DNA from 2 places in the Kitasatospora viridis genome. Region 2 is predicted to be linked to the other one. Evidence: predicted binding sites of a transcription regulator. Region 2 holds the regulator's gene; the other holds the start of a gene.
The links. The regulator HspR, encoded in region 2, represses chaperone genes until heat shock. The targets are predictions, from matches to a motif close to TTGAGNNNNNNNNNCTCAA.
Positions count from the first base shown of each region.

Region 1: the regulator HspR is predicted to act here: its motif matches at 3,007-3,025, upstream of lon (endopeptidase La).

Region 1 covers NZ_VIWT01000001.1:1,967,270-1,975,900, forward strand. The annotation lists gene FHX73_RS08685 (GtrA family protein) at 1-416, opposite strand, end outside; gene lon (endopeptidase La) at 576-2,984, opposite strand; gene FHX73_RS08695 (rhomboid-like protein) at 3,107-3,892, opposite strand; gene FHX73_RS08700 (response regulator transcription factor) at 4,423-5,154, shown strand; gene FHX73_RS08705 (HAMP domain-containing sensor histidine kinase) at 5,219-6,361, shown strand; gene FHX73_RS08710 (multifunctional oxoglutarate decarboxylase/oxoglutarate dehydrogenase thiamine pyrophosphate-binding subunit/dihydrolipoyllysine-residue succinyltransferase subunit) at 6,756-8,631, shown strand, end outside.
Region 2 covers NZ_VIWT01000001.1:3,045,075-3,053,705, forward strand. The annotation lists gene FHX73_RS13605 (hypothetical protein) at 353-559, shown strand; gene FHX73_RS13610 (helix-turn-helix domain-containing protein) at 701-1,756, opposite strand; gene FHX73_RS13615 (heat shock protein transcriptional repressor HspR) at 1,889-2,398, opposite strand; gene dnaJ (molecular chaperone DnaJ) at 2,403-3,548, opposite strand; gene grpE (nucleotide exchange factor GrpE) at 3,636-4,247, opposite strand; gene dnaK (molecular chaperone DnaK) at 4,244-6,085, opposite strand; gene FHX73_RS13635 ((Fe-S)-binding protein) at 6,379-8,601, shown strand.

The DNA of each region.
Region 1 (8,631 bases), 1.1 Mb from region 2:
GTGCCCAGGATCATGCCGCTGACGAAGTCGGCGACCTCCTGGGTGAAGTGGGTCACGCTGGGCTCGCGCAGGTTGAAGACGTAGCGGCTGACCATCAGCGGGAGGTCGTTCACGCCCACCGCGATCGCGCTGACCACGATGAACGGGATCGCCTCCTTGTGGCTGCCCTCGGAGCGGAACGACCACGCGCGGTTCCACAGGTAGGACACCACCGTCGCGGCGGCGGTGCCGATGGTCAGCGCGACCACCGGCTTGTTCTGGCAGACGGTGTACTTGAGCGCATAGTTGATGATCATGGTCAGCACGAAACACGTGCCACCGACCACGAGGAACTTCACCAGGCTGCGGTGCTGCACGAGGATGGGTCGCAGCGGCCCCGGCACCTTGGCCAGGGCTTTCTGTGTACGCGATGGCATTGGCGCAGTGTCGCACAGGAACCCGGGGCACCGTGACCCGACTCCCCGCCCCGCCGCGCCGCGGCGGTACGGGTGGTAGGGGTCTGAATGTGGTAGTGCGGCGGCCCGGTCGACCCGGGTCCCGGGGCGCCGGTCGGCACCCCGGGACCGGACCGCTCGTCAGGCCGCCGCGCCCACCAGCACCGCCGCCGGCTCCAGGGCCAGCGCCAGCACCTCGCGGACGTCGGCGACCGGGTGGACGGTCAGGCGCTCCAGCACCTCGGCCGGGACGTCGTCCAGGTCGGCCTCGTTCCGCTTGGGGATGACCACCGTGGTGATCCCGGCCCGGTCGGCGGCGAGCAGCTTCTGCTTGACCCCGCCGATCGGCAGCACCCGGCCGGTCAGCGAGACCTCGCCGGTCATCGCCACGTCGGTGCGCACCTTGCGGCCGGAGAGCAGCGAGGCCAGCGCCGTGGTCATGGTGATGCCGGCGCTCGGACCGTCCTTGGGCACCGCGCCCGCCGGGACGTGCAGGTGGATCCCGCGCTCCCGCAGCCCGGTCACCGGCAGCTCCAGCTCGGCGCCGCGCGAGCGCAGGTAGGAGAGCGCGATGTGCGCGGACTCCTTCATCACGTCGCCCAGCTGGCCGGTCAGGGTCAGCCCGGTGGAGCCGGTCTCCGCGTCGGCCAGCGAGGCCTCGATGTAGAGGACGTCGCCGCCCGCGCCGGTGACCGCCAGCCCGGTGGCCACGCCGGGCACCGCGGTGCGGCGCTCGGTGGGCTCCTGGGCCGCCTCCGGGGTGTGGTGCGGCCGGCCGATCAGGCCGCGCAGGTCCGCCGCGCCGATCGCGGCGGGCAGCTCGCGCTCGCCGAGCTCGCTCTGCGCGGCCACCTTGCGCAGGATCCGGGCCACCGAGCGCTCCAGGTTCCGCACGCCGGCCTCCCGGGTGTACTCGGCGGCCAGCTTGCGCAGCGCGTCCTCGCCGACCACCACGTCCGCCGCGGTCAGCCCGGACCGCTCCAGCTGCCGGGGCAGCAGGTGGTCGCGGGCGATGACGACCTTCTCGTCCTCGGTGTAGCCGTCGAGGCGCACCAGCTCCATCCGGTCGAGCAGCGGCTCCGGGATGGCCTCCAGCACGTTGGCGGTGGCCAGGAAGACCACGTCGGACAGGTCCAGCTCGACCTCCAGGTAGTGGTCCCGGAAGGTGTGGTTCTGCGCCGGGTCCAGCACCTCCAGCAGGGCCGCCGCCGGGTCGCCGCGGTAGTCCGAGCCGACCTTGTCGATCTCGTCCAGCAGCACGACCGGGTTCATCGAGCCGGCCTCCTTGACGGCCCGCACGATCCGGCCGGGCAGCGCGCCGACGTAGGTGCGCCGGTGGCCGCGGATCTCCGCCTCGTCCCGGACGCCGCCGAGCGCGACCCGCACGAAGTCGCGGCCCATCGCGCGGGCCACGCTCTCGCCGAGCGAGGTCTTGCCCACCCCGGGCGGGCCGACCAGCGCCAGCACCGCGCCTCCCCGGCGCCCGCCGACCAGGCTCAGCCCCTGGTCGGCCCGCCGCTTGCGCACGGCCAGGTACTCGACGATCCGGTCCTTCACGTCGGCGAGGCCGGCGTGGTCGGCGTCCAGCACGGCGCGGGCGCCGGCGACGTCGTAGGCGTCCTCGCTGCGGGTGTTCCAGGGCAGTTCCAGCACGGTGTCCAGCCAGGTGCGGATCCACGAGCCCTCGGGCGACTGGTCGGAGCTGCGCTCCAGCTTGTCGACCTCCTTGAGCGCGGCCTCGCGGACCTTCTCGGGCAGGTCGGCGGCCTCCACCCGGGCGCGGTAGTCGCCCTCCTCGTCGACGGCCTCGCCGTTCAGCTCGGCCAGCTCCTTGCGCACCGCCTCCAGCTGGCGGCGGAGCAGGAACTCCTTCTGCTGCTTGGCGACGCCCTCCTCGACGTCCTTGCGGATGGTGTCGTTGACCTCCTCCTCGGCGAGGTGGTCCCTGAGCAGCTGCAGGGCGAACTCCAGCCGGGCCACCTGGTCGGCCTCCAGCAGCACCTTGAGCTTCTGCTCGGCGGTGGCGAAGGGCGCGTAGCCGATGTTGTCGGCGAGCTCGCCGACGCCCTCGATCTGGGCCACCCGGTCGACGATCTGCCAGGCGCCGCGCTTGCGCAGCCACTCGGTGGAGACCGCCTTGTACTCCTTGACCAGCTCGGCGGCCCGGCCGGCCACCGGCACGCCGACCGAGGACTCCTTGAACGGCGTGGTCTCCACCCAGAGCGCGGCGCCCGGTCCGGTGGTGCCGGCGCCGATCCGCACCCGGCGGACGGCCCGGACCAGCGCGGCCGGCTCCCCGTCGGCCAGCCGGCCGACCTGCTCGACGGTGGCCAGGGTGCCGGCCGCCGCGTACGAACCGTCGAGCCGCGGCACCAGCAGCACCTGCGGCTTGCCGCCGTCCACCGAGGCCCGCGCGGCGGCCCGGGCGGCCTCGACGGCGGCCCGCACCTCGGTGTCCTTGAGGTCCAGCGGCACCACCATGCCGGGCAGCACCACCTCGTCGTCGAGGGGCAGCACGGGCAGGGTGAGCGAAGCGGACGTCGATGCCATGATCTCTCCCCAGTCAGTGAACTTGAGTCGCACTGACTAAGGCTTGGCGGAGGCGGGATGTTCCCCCCGCCCTGTTCGCCCTGAGCGATCAGCTGCCATGAGCGATCAGCCGGACTGGGCGATCACCCGGCGGCGGCCGACCCGGTCGCCTGCTGGGCCGCCGGCTTGGGTGCCGCCTTGCTGAACCGGGGCACCCGCAGCCGGTCGCCCGACCGGCTGCGCGGCGGCCGCCGCACCACTCCCCAGAGCGCCACCCCGACCAGCAGCGCGGTCGGGTGCCCGACCGCGGTGACCAGGTCCTGGTCGGTCTGGATCTGGTGCACGATCAGCAGCACCCCGCCGGCCAGCACGAGCAGCCGCCCGGGCCAGCGGAACAGCCCGGCCAGCGCGCCGAGGCTGGCCAGCACGCCGTAGCTGACCCCGATGTCGAGCTCGTCCAGCATGCTCACCGGCTCGTGGCCGGTGGCCACCGCGATCGCCACCACGCCCTGCGAGAGCAGCGTGCCGATCACGTGGCCGGACCAGAAGACGAGCACCGCCCGGCGCCAGCCGACCTTGCGCTCCAGTGGCGCGACGGTGAAGGCGAAGCCCCACAGGTAGGGCATCCAGACCGGCCCGGCCACCCACATGCCGCTCATCACCAGCGAGCGCAGGGGCGTGTGCAGCAGGTGGTGGCCGTCGGTGCTGGACATCGTCTGCAGCTGCCTGACCAGCGCCGGGTCGCCGAACCGGGCGAACAGCGTGGTGCCCGCGAGCAGTGCGAGGTAGAGCAGCGCGAAGGGGTTGCGCCGGGGCGTGGGCACCCGGTCCAGCACCCACTCCAGCGGGCCCGAGCGCAGGCCGTGCCGCAGCCCGGCGTAGGGCGCCCGCGGGCCGTGCGACCCGGGGGCTCCGGATGCCTCAGCCATTCCGCCTCCGTCCCGTACCGCCCCCGCCGGACCCGGTGGGTCCGTCTCGGCGGCACGCTCGCTCCGCGTGCACACCGTGCCATCACTGACCGGTTTCGTCCACGGTAGGCGTCGGGTCTGAGAGCCGTCTGAGGAAGCACCCGTCTTGCCCGTTACGGCAGTTCAGCAGTTGGTCCAGACCAACGCCCGATCCATCCTGGCTGCTGGGGGCGGCCGCACGTCAGCGCATACACACCGTTACGGTGGTGCGACATGGACGGGTAAGGTAGCGCCCCGTGCCGGTCCCGGGGCGTGCGCACGACCGGCTGACCCGAAATTCCTCGGGTCCGCCTGTCGGGGTTCGCCCGAGGTCCGTACGCTGCGGTGTGAGTGCATGTCGGAAGGCGGCCCAGCAGCCGCCGTCCGACCGGGTCGGCGGAGCCCGGGGCGATCTCGACCGGCACGGATGTAAACGACGGAACAAGACTACGAGCGGTGCCCGCCACTCCCACAGATGGCGGCCCGCAGGCCCTGGGGGCGGTGGCGTGACCGTGACAGAAATTCAACAGGACACCGGTACGAGCGGTGTGATCGCACAACGACGCGTCCTGGTGGTGGAGGACGAGCCCACCATCGCCGAGTCGATCGCGGCCCGGTTGGGCGCGGAGGGCTTCAAGGTGGCCGTCGCGCACGACGGCCCCGGCGCGGTGGACGGGTTCCACACCTGGCAGCCCGACCTGGTGGTGCTCGACATCATGCTGCCCGGCTTCGACGGCCTCGAAGTGTGCCGCCGGATCCAGGCGCAGCGCCCGGTGCCGGTGCTGATGCTCACCGCCCGGGACGACGAGACCGACCTGCTGGTCGGCCTCGGCGTGGGCGCCGACGACTACATGACGAAGCCGTTCTCGATGCGCGAGCTGGCGGCCCGGGTCAACGTGCTGCTGCGCCGGGTCGAGCGGGCCCAGCAGGCGGCCCGCACTCCCGCGCTGGGCAGCCTGCGGTTCGGCGAACTGGAGATCGACCACGTGCAGCGCCGCGTCCGGCTCGGCTCGGGCGACGTGCACCTGACCCCGACCGAGTTCGACCTGCTGGCCTGCCTGGCCGCCCAGCCGCGCGCGGTGCTCACCCGCGAGCAGCTGCTGGCCGAGGTCTGGGACTGGACCGACGCCTCCGGCACCCGGACGGTGGACAGCCACGTGAAGGCGCTGCGGCGCAAGATCGGCGCGACCTGGATCCGCACGGTGCACGGTGTGGGCTACGCGCTGGAAGCCCCGGTCGGGTGACGGCGGCACGAGCGGGCCGGACCGGCCCGCAGGCCGTGGCCGCCGGCACGGGAGCCGGGCACAGATGACGAGCAGCAACACCGAGGTCGACCCGCCCGCGCGGCTCGGCCGCACCGGCCGGTTCGCCGCGCGGGTGTGGGCCGCGGTCAGACCGCTGGACCCGGTCCGCTCCATCAAGGGCAAGCTGGGTCTGCTGGTCATCATCGCGGTGGCGATCGCCACCGGCCTGATGGTGATCGCGATCCGGTCCGAGACCCAGGTGCGGGTGATCCTGGTCTTCTCGATGATCGCCTCGCTGCTCTTCATGCAGATCCTGGCGCACACCCTGACGGCGCCGCTGCGCGAGATGACGGCGGCCGCCCGGGCGATGGCCGGCGGCGACTACAGCCGCCGGGTCAAGGCCCCCTCGCGGGACGAGATCGGCGAGCTGGCGGCCACCTTCAACCGGATGGCCGCCGACCTGGAGGCCGCCGACCGGCACCGCCGCGAGCTGGTGGCCAACGTCTCGCACGAACTGCGCACGCCGATCGCGGCGCTGCAGGCGGTGCTGGAGAACATGGTGGACGGGGTGGTGCCCCCGGACTCCGCCACCCTGGGCGCCGCGCTGGAGCAGACCGAGCGGCTCGGCCGGCTGGTCACCCACCTGCTCGACCTGTCCAAGCTGGACGACGGCGTGGTGCCCCTGGACGCCCGCGAGTTCGAGGTGGAGCCGTTCCTGGCCGGCGTGCTGCGCGGCCTGACCGTGGACGGCGCGACGGCCGGCGGCGCCTGGAGCCGCCGGGGCGACGTGCGGCTGAGCCTGGACGTGCAGCCGGCCGCGCTGACCGCGGTGGCCGACCCGGAGCGGCTGCACCAGGTGGTGGCGAACCTGGTGGACAACGCCTGCAAGCACTCCCCCGCCGACGGGCTGGTCACCGTCCGGGCCCGGGCGGGCGAGGGGCTGCGGGCGCTGCTGCTGGAGGTGGAGGACCAGGGGCCGGGGATCCCGGCCCAGGACCGCACCCGGGTCTTCGACCGGTTCAGCCGCTCCGGCACCGCGACCGCCTCCGGTCCCGGCAGCGACGGCGGCACCGGGCTCGGCCTGGCGATCGCGCGCTGGGCGGTGGACCTGCACGGCGGTCGGATCGCGGTGGCGGACGGCACCCAGGGCTGTCTGATCCAGGTGGCGCTGCCGGGCGACGCCGCGCCGGTGCCGCGCCCGCTCTGAGCGCACCGCGACGACCCGCGCACGGGCCCCCGGGAACGCCTCCCGGGGGCCTGTCCACTGTGGGGTCCGACACATCCGGGACACGCACTGTCCACCCCGGCCAGGCTTGTCACACAATTGCGACATCTCGGTGATCGACAGCCAATGACTGATCGCACCCGGCCAATACCGTGGTGTTCTGTCCGGTTTGATGACGATTCATCCCCCACGAAGCGCTGCGCGTTTCCCCACGAAGCCGCACTTCTAACGCAAAAATCCGGCCAATCTCGCTCAACGGACTGTGATCTGGACGACGCAGACCCCCCGGGGACTGCGCGATCACTGGTCAGGGGCGTAGCCTTAATCCCCGCTGTCCAAACATCCCAAAAGGAAGCGGAAGAGGGCGGTTGCCGCCGTGTCGCCACAGTCCCCTGAAACCCCCAACAGCTCGGCCCCACGCAGTGCGGAGAAGCCCACTGGCTTCGGTCCCAATGAGTGGCTCGTCGACGAGATCTACCAGCAGTACCTCCAGGACCCCAACTCGGTCGACCGAGCCTGGTGGGACTTTTTCGCCGACTACAAGCCCGGTACCGAGGTGACCTCAGTGACCCAGGCCGTGACCCCGGTCGGCTCCGCGCCGGCCCCCGTCGCCGCCCCTGCCCCTGCTGCCGCTGCCGCTCCGGCGCCGGCTGCCCCCGCCGCCGCCCCGGCAGCTGCGCCCGCCCCCGTGGTGGCCGCCCCTGTCGCGGCCGCGCCGCTGGCAGCCCCGCCGGCCGCACCGCCGGCGCCGAAGGCAGCCGCTGCCCCCGCCGCCCCGGCCGCGCTCGCCGACGGGCCCGAGCTGGTCGCGCTGCGCGGCCCGGCCAAGGCCGTCGCGACGAACATGGACGCCTCCCTGGAGGTGCCGACCGCGACCTCGGTGCGCGCCGTCCCGGCGAAGTTGCTGATCGACAACCGCATCGTCATCAACAACCACCTGCAGCGCGCCCGCGGCGGCAAGGTCTCCTTCACGCACCTGATCGGCTACGCCATGGTGCAGGCCCTGAAGGCGACCCCGGGCATGAACCACAGCTACCAGGTGAAGGACGGCAAGCCCTTCCTGGTCAAGCCGGACCACGTGAACCTGGGCCTGGCGATCGACCTGGTGAAGCCGAACGGCGACCGCCAGCTGGTCGTCGCGGCGATCAAGAAGGCCGAGACCCTCGACTTCTTCGGCTTCTGGCAGGCCTACGAGGACATCGTCCGCCGGGCCCGCGCCAACAAGCTGACCATGGACGACTTCACCGGCGTCACGGTCTCGCTGACCAACCCGGGCGGCATCGGCACCGTGCACTCGGTGCCGCGCCTGATGCAGGGTCAGGGCACCATCCTCGGCGTCGGCGCGATGGAGTACCCGGCCGAGTTCCAGGGCACCTCGCAGGAGACCCTGTCCCGGCTCGGCGTCTCCAAGATCATGACGCTGACCTCGACCTACGACCACCGGGTCATCCAGGGCGCCGCCTCCGGCGAGTTCCTGCGCGCGATCCACCAGCTGCTGCTGGGCGAGCACGGCTTCTACGACGAGGTCTTCGAGTCGCTGCGGATCCCGTACGAGCCGGTCCGCTGGGCCACCGACGTCGCCACCACGCACGAGGACGAGGTCAACAAGACCGCCCGCGTGATGGAGCTCATCCACTCCTACCGGGTCCGCGGCCACCTGATGGCCGACACCGACCCGCTGGAGTACAAGCAGCGCAAGCACCCCGACCTCGACGTCACCACCCACGGCCTCACCCTGTGGGACCTGGAGCGCGAGTTCGCGGTCGGCGGCTTCGGCGGCCAGAAGATGATGAAGCTGCGCGACATCCTCGGCCTGCTGCGCAACACCTACTGCCGCACCGTCGGCATCGAGTACATGCACATCCAGGACCCGAAGCAGCGCAAGTGGCTGCAGGAGCGCCTGGAGAAGCCGTACACGAAGCCGGAGCGCGAGGAGCAGCTGCGGATCCTGCGCCGGCTGAACTCGGCAGAGGCCTTCGAGACCTTCCTGCAGACCAAGTACGTCGGCCAGAAGCGGTTCTCGCTGGAGGGCGGCGAGTCGCTGATCCCGCTGCTGGACGCGACCATCGACGCGGCCGCCGAGCACCGCCTGGACGAGGCCGTGATCGGCATGGCCCACCGCGGCCGGCTCAACGTGCTGGCGAACATCGTCGGCAAGCCGTACGGCAAGATCTTCGGCGAGTTCGAGGGCAACCTGGACCCGAAGTCGATGCACGGCTCCGGCGACGTGAAGTACCACCTGGGCTCCGAGG
Region 2 (8,631 bases):
GTCAAACGGGGTTGGTGCGAGCGGTCGCTGGATCCGCGCCGGGCCGTGGGAAGGGGCTCTCGACGGAATTGATCGTCACTCGTCCGCAAGTGCGTCGTCCACCGAGCTGGCGTGGCATCTCCCTGTCTGGCACTTGGATGACACCTTCGACGCCGGAGATCCATGGCTGACCCCCGACAAACAGGTGTCATATTTCTGCCAGGCAGAACGATGACACCGGTCCTGGGATGACCGGGGTTGCCTTCGGGCGGAAGTATGGCTTCGTCAAATGCCCGTTCGAGCGCACTCAGCCGAGTGGTCGGTGGGTACTAAACGTTCTCGCAATATCAGGTCCATGACAAGGAGCCGTCTCATGCGTCGTGCACCCCGATCCCGGATCCGTGTGCTGGTAGCGGCCGTTGCCGTTGGCGCAGCGCTGGCGCTTCCCGTCACCGTGGCGATTCATTCCGCCTCGGCGAGCCCGAGCGACATCAATTGGAACAATGCCGCACTCGGTGTGCAGCAGAATGCCGTTCACGGGGCCAACACGGTGCTTCCGGCCGACATTAAGTGGGACTAGTCCGGTAGCGCCCGGGCCCGGCCCGGAGCGCCCGGCGAACGGCCCGTTCGGGGCGGTGCGTGGTGGGGCGGCTGTTCCGGCACGTTCCCACCGCGGTCCCGCGGCCACGGCGCCGTGGCGCGTCGGCACCGGTGACCGGGCCTACTGACCGGGCTGGCCGGCCTCCTGCGCGGGGGAGACCGCGGGGGAGACCTCGCCGTCCTCGTTGTAGAGGCTGTTGGGGGCGTGCAGGGCCATCCGCCAGCCGAGTTGGAACAGCGTCTCCGAGCCGTACTCCTCGCGGAACTCGGCGATGTGCCGGGCCAGCGTCCGTTCGCTGATGCCGAGGTTGCGGGCGATGACGCGGTGGCCGACGCCCTGCACCATCAGGCGCAGGATGTTGGCGCGCATCCGGGAGATCACTTCCGGCGGCACCTCCGCGGCGCCCAGGAACGGACTGGAGCGGGCCCACATCCGTTCGAACAGGTCGAAGAGGTACGCCACGACCGCGGTGTCGCTGATGAACGCCGCTCTGGCGCCGTCCCCCGGCGTCGGTATGACGGCGACTCTTCGGTCGATGATGAAGATCCGGGTGAACGGCTCCTCCAGGGTGCGGACCTCGGAGCCGGCTTCGGTCATGGCCTCGACGTACTGCCGCGTCGGGGCGGAGTAGCGGGCGCTGGGGTGGTAGATCACCCGCCGGGCGACCCCGCGCCGGGCCAGCCCGAGGTCGCGCTCCATGACCTCCTGGACGAAGTGCTCGCGGCGGCTCCCACCGGGCTGCGCCGTGAGCACCTCCCACTCGGCACCGTCGAAGAGCGTGCCCAGGCGCTGGTTGATCTCCGGCACCCCGTGGGCGTGCACGATCGGCCCGTCGGGGTGGTTGGTCTGCTCCAGCCCCTGGTAGGCGTGGCTCAGGTCCTGCAGCGCTAAGGGGATCGACACCGCCTGCGAGAGCAGTGCCAGGGCCTGCTTCTGCCAGACCGAACCGAGGCGCCCGGCCAGCCGGGTCGGATCCGTCGCGGTCAGGGTCAGCGGCTTCTCGTGGACGACGACCAGGAGACCGAGTTCGATGAGCTCCCGGTAGGTGCCGCTGATGTCGGCCTCGGAGAGCTCGACGCTTCCCCCGGTGGCGATGACCTCCAGGTAGAGGGCCTTCGCCTGCGCGGACACGAAGCCGACGTGCTCCTTCTCCTCGGCCCCGCCTGTCGAACCCATCCCCTGGTCCCCCTCCCGGGAAAAATTCGGCCACTCACACGATTGGGTGCACTCTACGCAAGCGCGGGATCGGTTGGCACCCCACCGTCCGGTGGGATGCCAACCGACCCCGTCGGTCGTCGCGCGCGGTCGCTACCGCCGCGGCCGCCACACCACCAGTGCGCTCGACTGCTGCGCCGGCTGGTACGGCACCAGGTCGCGCCGGTACGAGGCGTGCACCGCGGCCTCCCTGGCCTGCAGCGCCGCGCCCGCGCCCTCGACGGCCGCGGACAGCTCCGCGACCCGCGACTGCAACGCCGCGACCTGGTTCTCCAGTTCGATGATCCGCTTGATGCCGGCCAGGTTGATGCCCTCGTCCTGGGAGAGCCGCTGGACCTCGCGCAGCTGCTGGATGTCCCGGGCTGAGTAGCGGCGGCCACCGCCGCCGGTGCGGTCCGGGCAGACCAGGCCGAGCCGGTCGTACTGGCGCAGGGTCTGCGGGTGCAGGCCGGAGAGCTCGGCGGCGACCGAGATCACGTAGACCGGGGTCTCCTCGGTCAGTGCGTAGCCGGGGCCGGGCGGGCCGGTGCGCCGGCGGCGCGGTGGGGGTCCGCCGGGCAGGCCTTCGCCCAGGCCGGCGCCGATACCAGGCTCAGCGTTCATCGGGTCACGCTCCCTCCGCCGCCTTGAACAGAGCGGCTCGCGGGTCCTCGGTTGCGGTGGCGTCGCGGTACTGCTCCAGTGCGGTCAGGGCCTCGCCGGCGGTCTCCTGCGGGACCGTCACCTCGACGGTGACCAGCAGGTCGCCGCGGGTGCCGTCCTTGCGGGTCGCGCCCTTGCCGCGGGCCCGCAGGGTGAGCCCGTTGGCGCTGCCGGCCGGCAGGCGCAGTTTCACGGCGGGGCCGTTCAGGGTGGGGACGTCGATGGTGCCACCGAGCGCGGCCTCGGGGAAGGTGACCGGCACGGTGACCGTCAGGTTGTCGCCCTTGCGGCCGAAGACCGGGTGCGAGCTGACGTGCACGGTGACGTAGAGGTCGCCGGGCTGGCCGCCGCGCTCGCCCTGGGCGCCCTTGCCCTTGAGCCGGATCCGCTGGGCGTCCTGCACGCCGGCCGGGATCCGCACCTGCATGGTGTGGGCCGAGCTGGCCCGGCCGCTGCCGTGGCAGTCGGGGCAGGGGTCGTCGACGATCATGCCGCGGCCCTTGCAGTCCCGGCAGGGCTCGGAGAGCGCGAAGGCGCCCTGACCCCGGCTCACCGTGCCGGCGCCCACGCAGGTCGGGCAGACCCGCGGGGTGGTGCCGGCCTTGGCACCGGTGCCGGAGCAGGTGCGGCACGGGGCCTGACTGGTCATCCGCAGCGGCACGGTGGCGCCGTCCACGGCCTCCTCGAAGCTGAGCGTGACCTCGGTCTCGACGTCGGCGCCGCGCCGCGGCTGGGCCTGCCGGCCGCGGTTGAACAGCCCGCCGAACACGTCGCCGATGCCGCCGCCGGCGCCGCCGCCCTGGGAGCCGTTGAACAGGTCGCCGAAGTCGAAGCTGTAGCCGTTGCCGGCGGTGCCGCCGCGCATCCGGCCGGCCCCGAAGAGGCTGCGGGCCTCGTCGTACTCCTTGCGGCGCTTCTCGTCCGAGAGCACGTCGTAGGCCTCGGAGATGTCCTTGAACCGCTCCTCGGCCTTCGCGTCACCCTTGTTGGCGTCCGGGTGGAACTCGCGGGCGAGCTTCCGGTAGGTCTTCTTGATCTCGGCGGTGGTGGCGTCCTTCGGCACGCCGAGGACCTTGTAGTAGTCCTTCTCCACGTAGTCCTTCGTGCTCATGACTCCCAACCACCTCCCAGGGGCGATACGGCGCTGCGGAGCCGCGCGTCACCGGTGGTGACGTGCGGCCCCGCAGCGCACAGCGTGTCAGTTCTCGGCCGCACCGTCAGCCTCGGGGCCACCCTCGGAGTCCACGGTGCCCGTGGACTGGGTACCCGGCTGCGGCTCGGCCACGGCCACCATCGCCGGGCGGATGATCCGCTCGCCGATCCGGTAGCCGGGCTGCAGCACCTGCACACAGGTGTCCTCGGTGACCTCCGAGGAGTAACTGTGCATCAGGGCCTCGTGCAGGTTCGGGTCGAAGGGCTCGCCCTCCTTGCCGAACTGCTGCAGGCCCAGCTTGGCGACCACGGTCTCCAGGTTGTCGGAGACCGACTTGAAGCCCCCGGTCACCTCGCCGTGCTCGCGGGCCCGGCCGATGTCGTCCAGCACCGGGATCAGCTGCTCCAGGATGTTGGAGACGGCGATCTCACGGACCGTCAGCCGGTCGCGCTCGACCCGCTTGCGGTAGTTCTGGTACTCGGCCTGCAGCCGCTGCAGGTCGGCGGTGCGCTCGGTCGCCTCGCGCTTGGCGGTGGCCAGCTCGTCCGAGCCGGCCTCCGCGGCGGCGCCCTTGACGGCCTCCTCGGCGGCCTTCAGCACGGCCTCGTCGGCGTTGGAGTCGTCGCCGGGCTCCACGCCCTGCGGCTTCTCCGTCATGCCGCACCACCCTTGGGCTTCTCGTCGTCGACGATCTCGGCGTCCACGACGTCGTCCTCCTTGGGCGCCTCGGCACCCGCGGCACCGGCGGCGGCACCCGAGGCCTGGGCGTCGGCGTAGAGGGCCTGGCCGAGCTTCTGGGCGGTGGTGGAGACCTTCTCCGAGGCCTCGCGGATGGCCGCGATGTCCTCGCCCTTCAGGGCCTCCTTGAGCTCGCCGATCGAGGCCTCGACCTCGGTCTTGACGTCGGCCGGGAGCTTGTCGGTGTTGTCCGCGATGAACTTCTCGGTCGAGTAGACGAGCTGCTCGGCCTGGTTGCGGGTCTCGACCGACTCGCGGCGCTTGTGGTCCTCCTCCGCGTACTGCTCGGCCTCGCGGGTCATCCGCTCGATGTCCTCCTTGGGCAGCGAGGAGCCGCCGGTGACGGTCATCCGCTGCTCCTTGCCGGTGCCGAGGTCCTTGGCACCGACGTGCATGATGCCGTTGGCGTCGATGTCGAAGGTGACCTCGATCTGCGGCAGGCCGCGCGGCGCCGGCGGCAGGCCGGTCAGCTCGAACATGCCGAGCTTCTTGTTGTACGCCGCGATCTCGCGCTCGCCCTGGTAGACCTGGATCTGCACGGAGGGCTGGTTGTCCTCGGCGGTGGTGAAGATCTCCGAACGCTTGGTCGGGATCGTCGTGTTGCGCTCGATCAGCTTGGTCATGATGCCGCCCTTGGTCTCGATGCCCAGGGACAGCGGGGTGACGTCGAGCAGCAGGACGTCCTTGACCTCGCCCTTCAGGACACCGGCCTGCAGGGCGGCGCCGATCGCGACGACCTCGTCCGGGTTGACGCCCTTGTTGGCCTCCTTGCCGCCGGTCAGCTCCTTGACCAGCTCGGAGACGGCGGGCATGCGGGTCGAGCCGCCGACCAGGACCACGTGGTCGATCTCGGACAGCTGGATGCCGGCGTCCTTGATGACGTTGTGGAACGGGACCTTGCAGCGGTCCAGCAGATCGGCCGTCAGCTGCTGGAACTGGGCCCGGGTGAGCTTCTCGTCCAGGTGCAGCGGGCCCTCGGCGGAGGCCGTGATGTAGGGCAGGTTGATCGAGGACTCGGAGGACGAGGAGAGCTCGATCTTGGCCTTCTCGGCCGCCTCGCGCAGGCGCTGCAGCGCCATCTTGTCCTTGGAGAGGTCCACGCCGTGGCCGGACTGGAAGACCTTCACCAGGTGGTCGACGATGCGCTGGTCCCAGTCGTCACCACCGAGGTGGTTGTCGCCGTTGGTGGCCTTGACCTCGACCACGCCGTCGCCGATCTCCAGCAGCGAGACGTCGAAGGTACCGCCACCGAGGTCGAAGACCAGGATGGTCTGGTCGTCCTTGTCCAGGCCGTAGGCCAGGGCGGCCGCGGTCGGCTCGTTGACGATGCGCAGGACGTTCAGACCCGCGATCTCACCGGCCTCCTTGGTGGCCTGGCGCTCCGAGTCGTTGAAGTAGGCCGGGACGGTGATGACCGCGTCGGTGACGGTCTCGCCCAGGTAGGCCTCGGCGTCGCGCTTCAGCTTCTGCAGGATGAAGGCGCTGATCTGCTGCGGGTTGAAGTCCTTGCCGTCGATGGCGGTCTTCCACCCGGTGCCCATGTGCCGCTTGACCGAACGGATGGTCCGGTCGACGTTGGTCACGGCCTGGCGCTTGGCGACCTCGCCGACCAGCACCTCGCCGTTCTTCGCGAAGGCGACGACGGACGGCGTGGTCCGGGCGCCCTCGGCGTTGGTGATGACGGTGGGCTCACCGCCTTCGAGAACACTGACGACCGAGTTCGTCGTGCCGAGGTCGATACCGACCGCGCGTGCCATCTGGATACCTCCACGAGAGTTGAGCTTTACGCGCTCAAGCATGCCCCAGGCCCGGGAGGGAGTCAACAGCCATGAGTCGGTGGCGCTCAACTTTTATGCGGCCCTTATTGACCCCCTCCTTTTTGCCCCCAATGGGTGAGTATGGCCCTACGTGACTGCCGCCATACCTTGAACGTCTTCTGGGTGAGTGCTACGGAGCGATAAGGTCCGCCCGGTGGGTGGTTAAGTTACCCACGAGTACACTCGACCGACCTCTACCCTCACCCACCACCGCTGGAGTACGGAGAAGCCGGATGCAGCTAGCAGCGATCCTCATCTCACTGGGCACGACCGTGGTCGGCGTCGCGCTGTTCGCTCGTGCCATCGCGCAGATCTTCCGGTTCGTCCGGCTCGGCCAGCCGGTGCCCGCCGGGTCGCGGATCAACGACCCGGTCGCCCGCACGGTGACCCTGGCCCGGGAGTTCCTCGGACACTCCCGGATGAACAAGTGGGGCATCGTCGGCATCGCGCACTGGTGCGTGGCCGTCGGCTTCTACGCGCTGATCCTCACCCTGGTCGGCGCGTTCGGGCAGCTCTTCGACCCGAAGTTCGAGGTCCCGGTCATCGGCGACTGGACGCCGTACCTGGTGTTCCAGGAGCTGCTCGGCCTGGTGACCTTCGTCGGCATCGCGGTGCTGACCGTGATCCGCCAGCTGAGCCTGCCGAACAAGGCCGGCCGCAAGTCCCGGTTCGCCGGCTCCAACATGGGCTTCGCGTACTTCATCGAGATCGTCATCCTGGTCATCGGCGCGGCGATCCTGACGCTGCGCGGCCTGGAGGGCGCGCAGGCCGGGGTGGACCACTACGAGGCCGCCTACGTGGTCTCGTACCCGCTGGTGCTCGCCTTCAAGGGGCTGAGCCTGGGCACCCTGCACAACCTGCTCTGGCTGACCGCGACGATCAAGATCTCGGTCTCCTTCATCTGGATGATCACGGTCTCGCTCAACACCGACATGGGCGTGGCCTGGCACCGGTTCCTGGGCTTCCCGAACATCTGGTTCAAGCGGAACGCGGACGGCGAGGTGGCGCTGGGCGCGCTGCAGCCGATGAGCTCCGGCGGCCAGCCGATCGACTTCGAGGACCCGGCGGAGGACGCCGTCTTCGGCGTCTCGCAGGTCGAGCACTTCTCCTGGAAGGGCATCCTCGACTTCTCCACCTGCACCGAGTGCGGCCGCTGCCAGTCGCAGTGCCCCGCCTGGAACACCGGCAAGCCGCTCTCGCCCAAGCTGCTGATCATGTCGCTGCGCGACCACGCCTACAACAAGGCGCCGTACCTGCTGGCGGGCGGCGGTCGCGATGCCGAGGGCGAGGAGAAGGCCACCGCCGAGCAGCTGGCCGGGGTCCCCGCCGCCGCGCTGGCCGAGGCCGAGCGTCCGCTGATCGGGACCGCCGAGGAGGGCGGCGTGATCGACCCGGACGTGCTGTGGTCCTGCACCACCTGCGGCGCCTGCGTCGAGCAGTGCCCGGTGGACATCGAGCACATCGACCACATCGTCGACATGCGCCGCTACCAGGTGATGATCGAGTCCTCGTTCCCCACCGAGGCCGGCACCATGCTCAAGAACCTGGAGAACAAGGGCAACCCGTGGGGCATGGCCACCAAGGCCCGCCTGGACTGGGTCAAGGAGCTGAAGAAGGAGACCGGCATCGAGGTCCCCGTCATCGGCGAGGACATCGAGCCCGCCGAGGTCGAGTACCTGTACTGGGTCGGCTGCGCGGGTGCGCTGGAGGACCGGGCGAAGAAGACCACCAAGGCCTTCGCCGAGCTGCTGCACACCGCCGGGGTGAAGTTCGCGATCCTGGGCAAGGAGGAGTCCTGCACCGGTGACTCCGCCCGCCGCCTGGGCAACGAGTTCCTCTTCCAGATGCTGGGCGCGCAGAACGTCGAGACGCTCAACGCCGCGCTGGAGGACGCTCCGAAGAAGCGGATCGTGGCCACCTGCCCGCACTGCTTCAACACCATCGCCAACGAGTACCCGCAGCTCGGCGGGCACTTCGAGGTGATCCACCACACCCAGCTGCTGCAGCACCTGATCGACGAGGGCAAGCTCGTGCCGGTCAACCCGGTCGAGGGCCTGATCACCTATCACGACCCGTGCTACCTGGGCCGCCACAACAAGGTCTACAGCCCGCCGCGCGAGATCATGGACAAGGTCCCGGGCCTGCGCCAGCAGGAGATGCACCGTCACAAGGAGCGCGGCTTCTGCTGCGGGGCCGGTGGCGCGCGGATGTGGATGGAGGAGCGGATCGGCAAGCGGATCAACACCGAGCGGGTGGACGAGGCGCTGTCGCTCAACCCCGACATCGTCTCCACCGCCTGCCCGTTCTGCCTGGTGATGCTCTCCGACTCCGTCAACGGCAAGAAGAACGAGGGCGCGGCGAAGGAGCACCTGAAGGTGGTCGACGTCGCCCAGCTGCTGCTCGACTCGGTCAAGGCCGCACCGGTCGAGCCCGAGGCGGAGCCGGTCGAGGCGTAGCACCCCGCCCGGCGTGACGGGGCGGGCCGC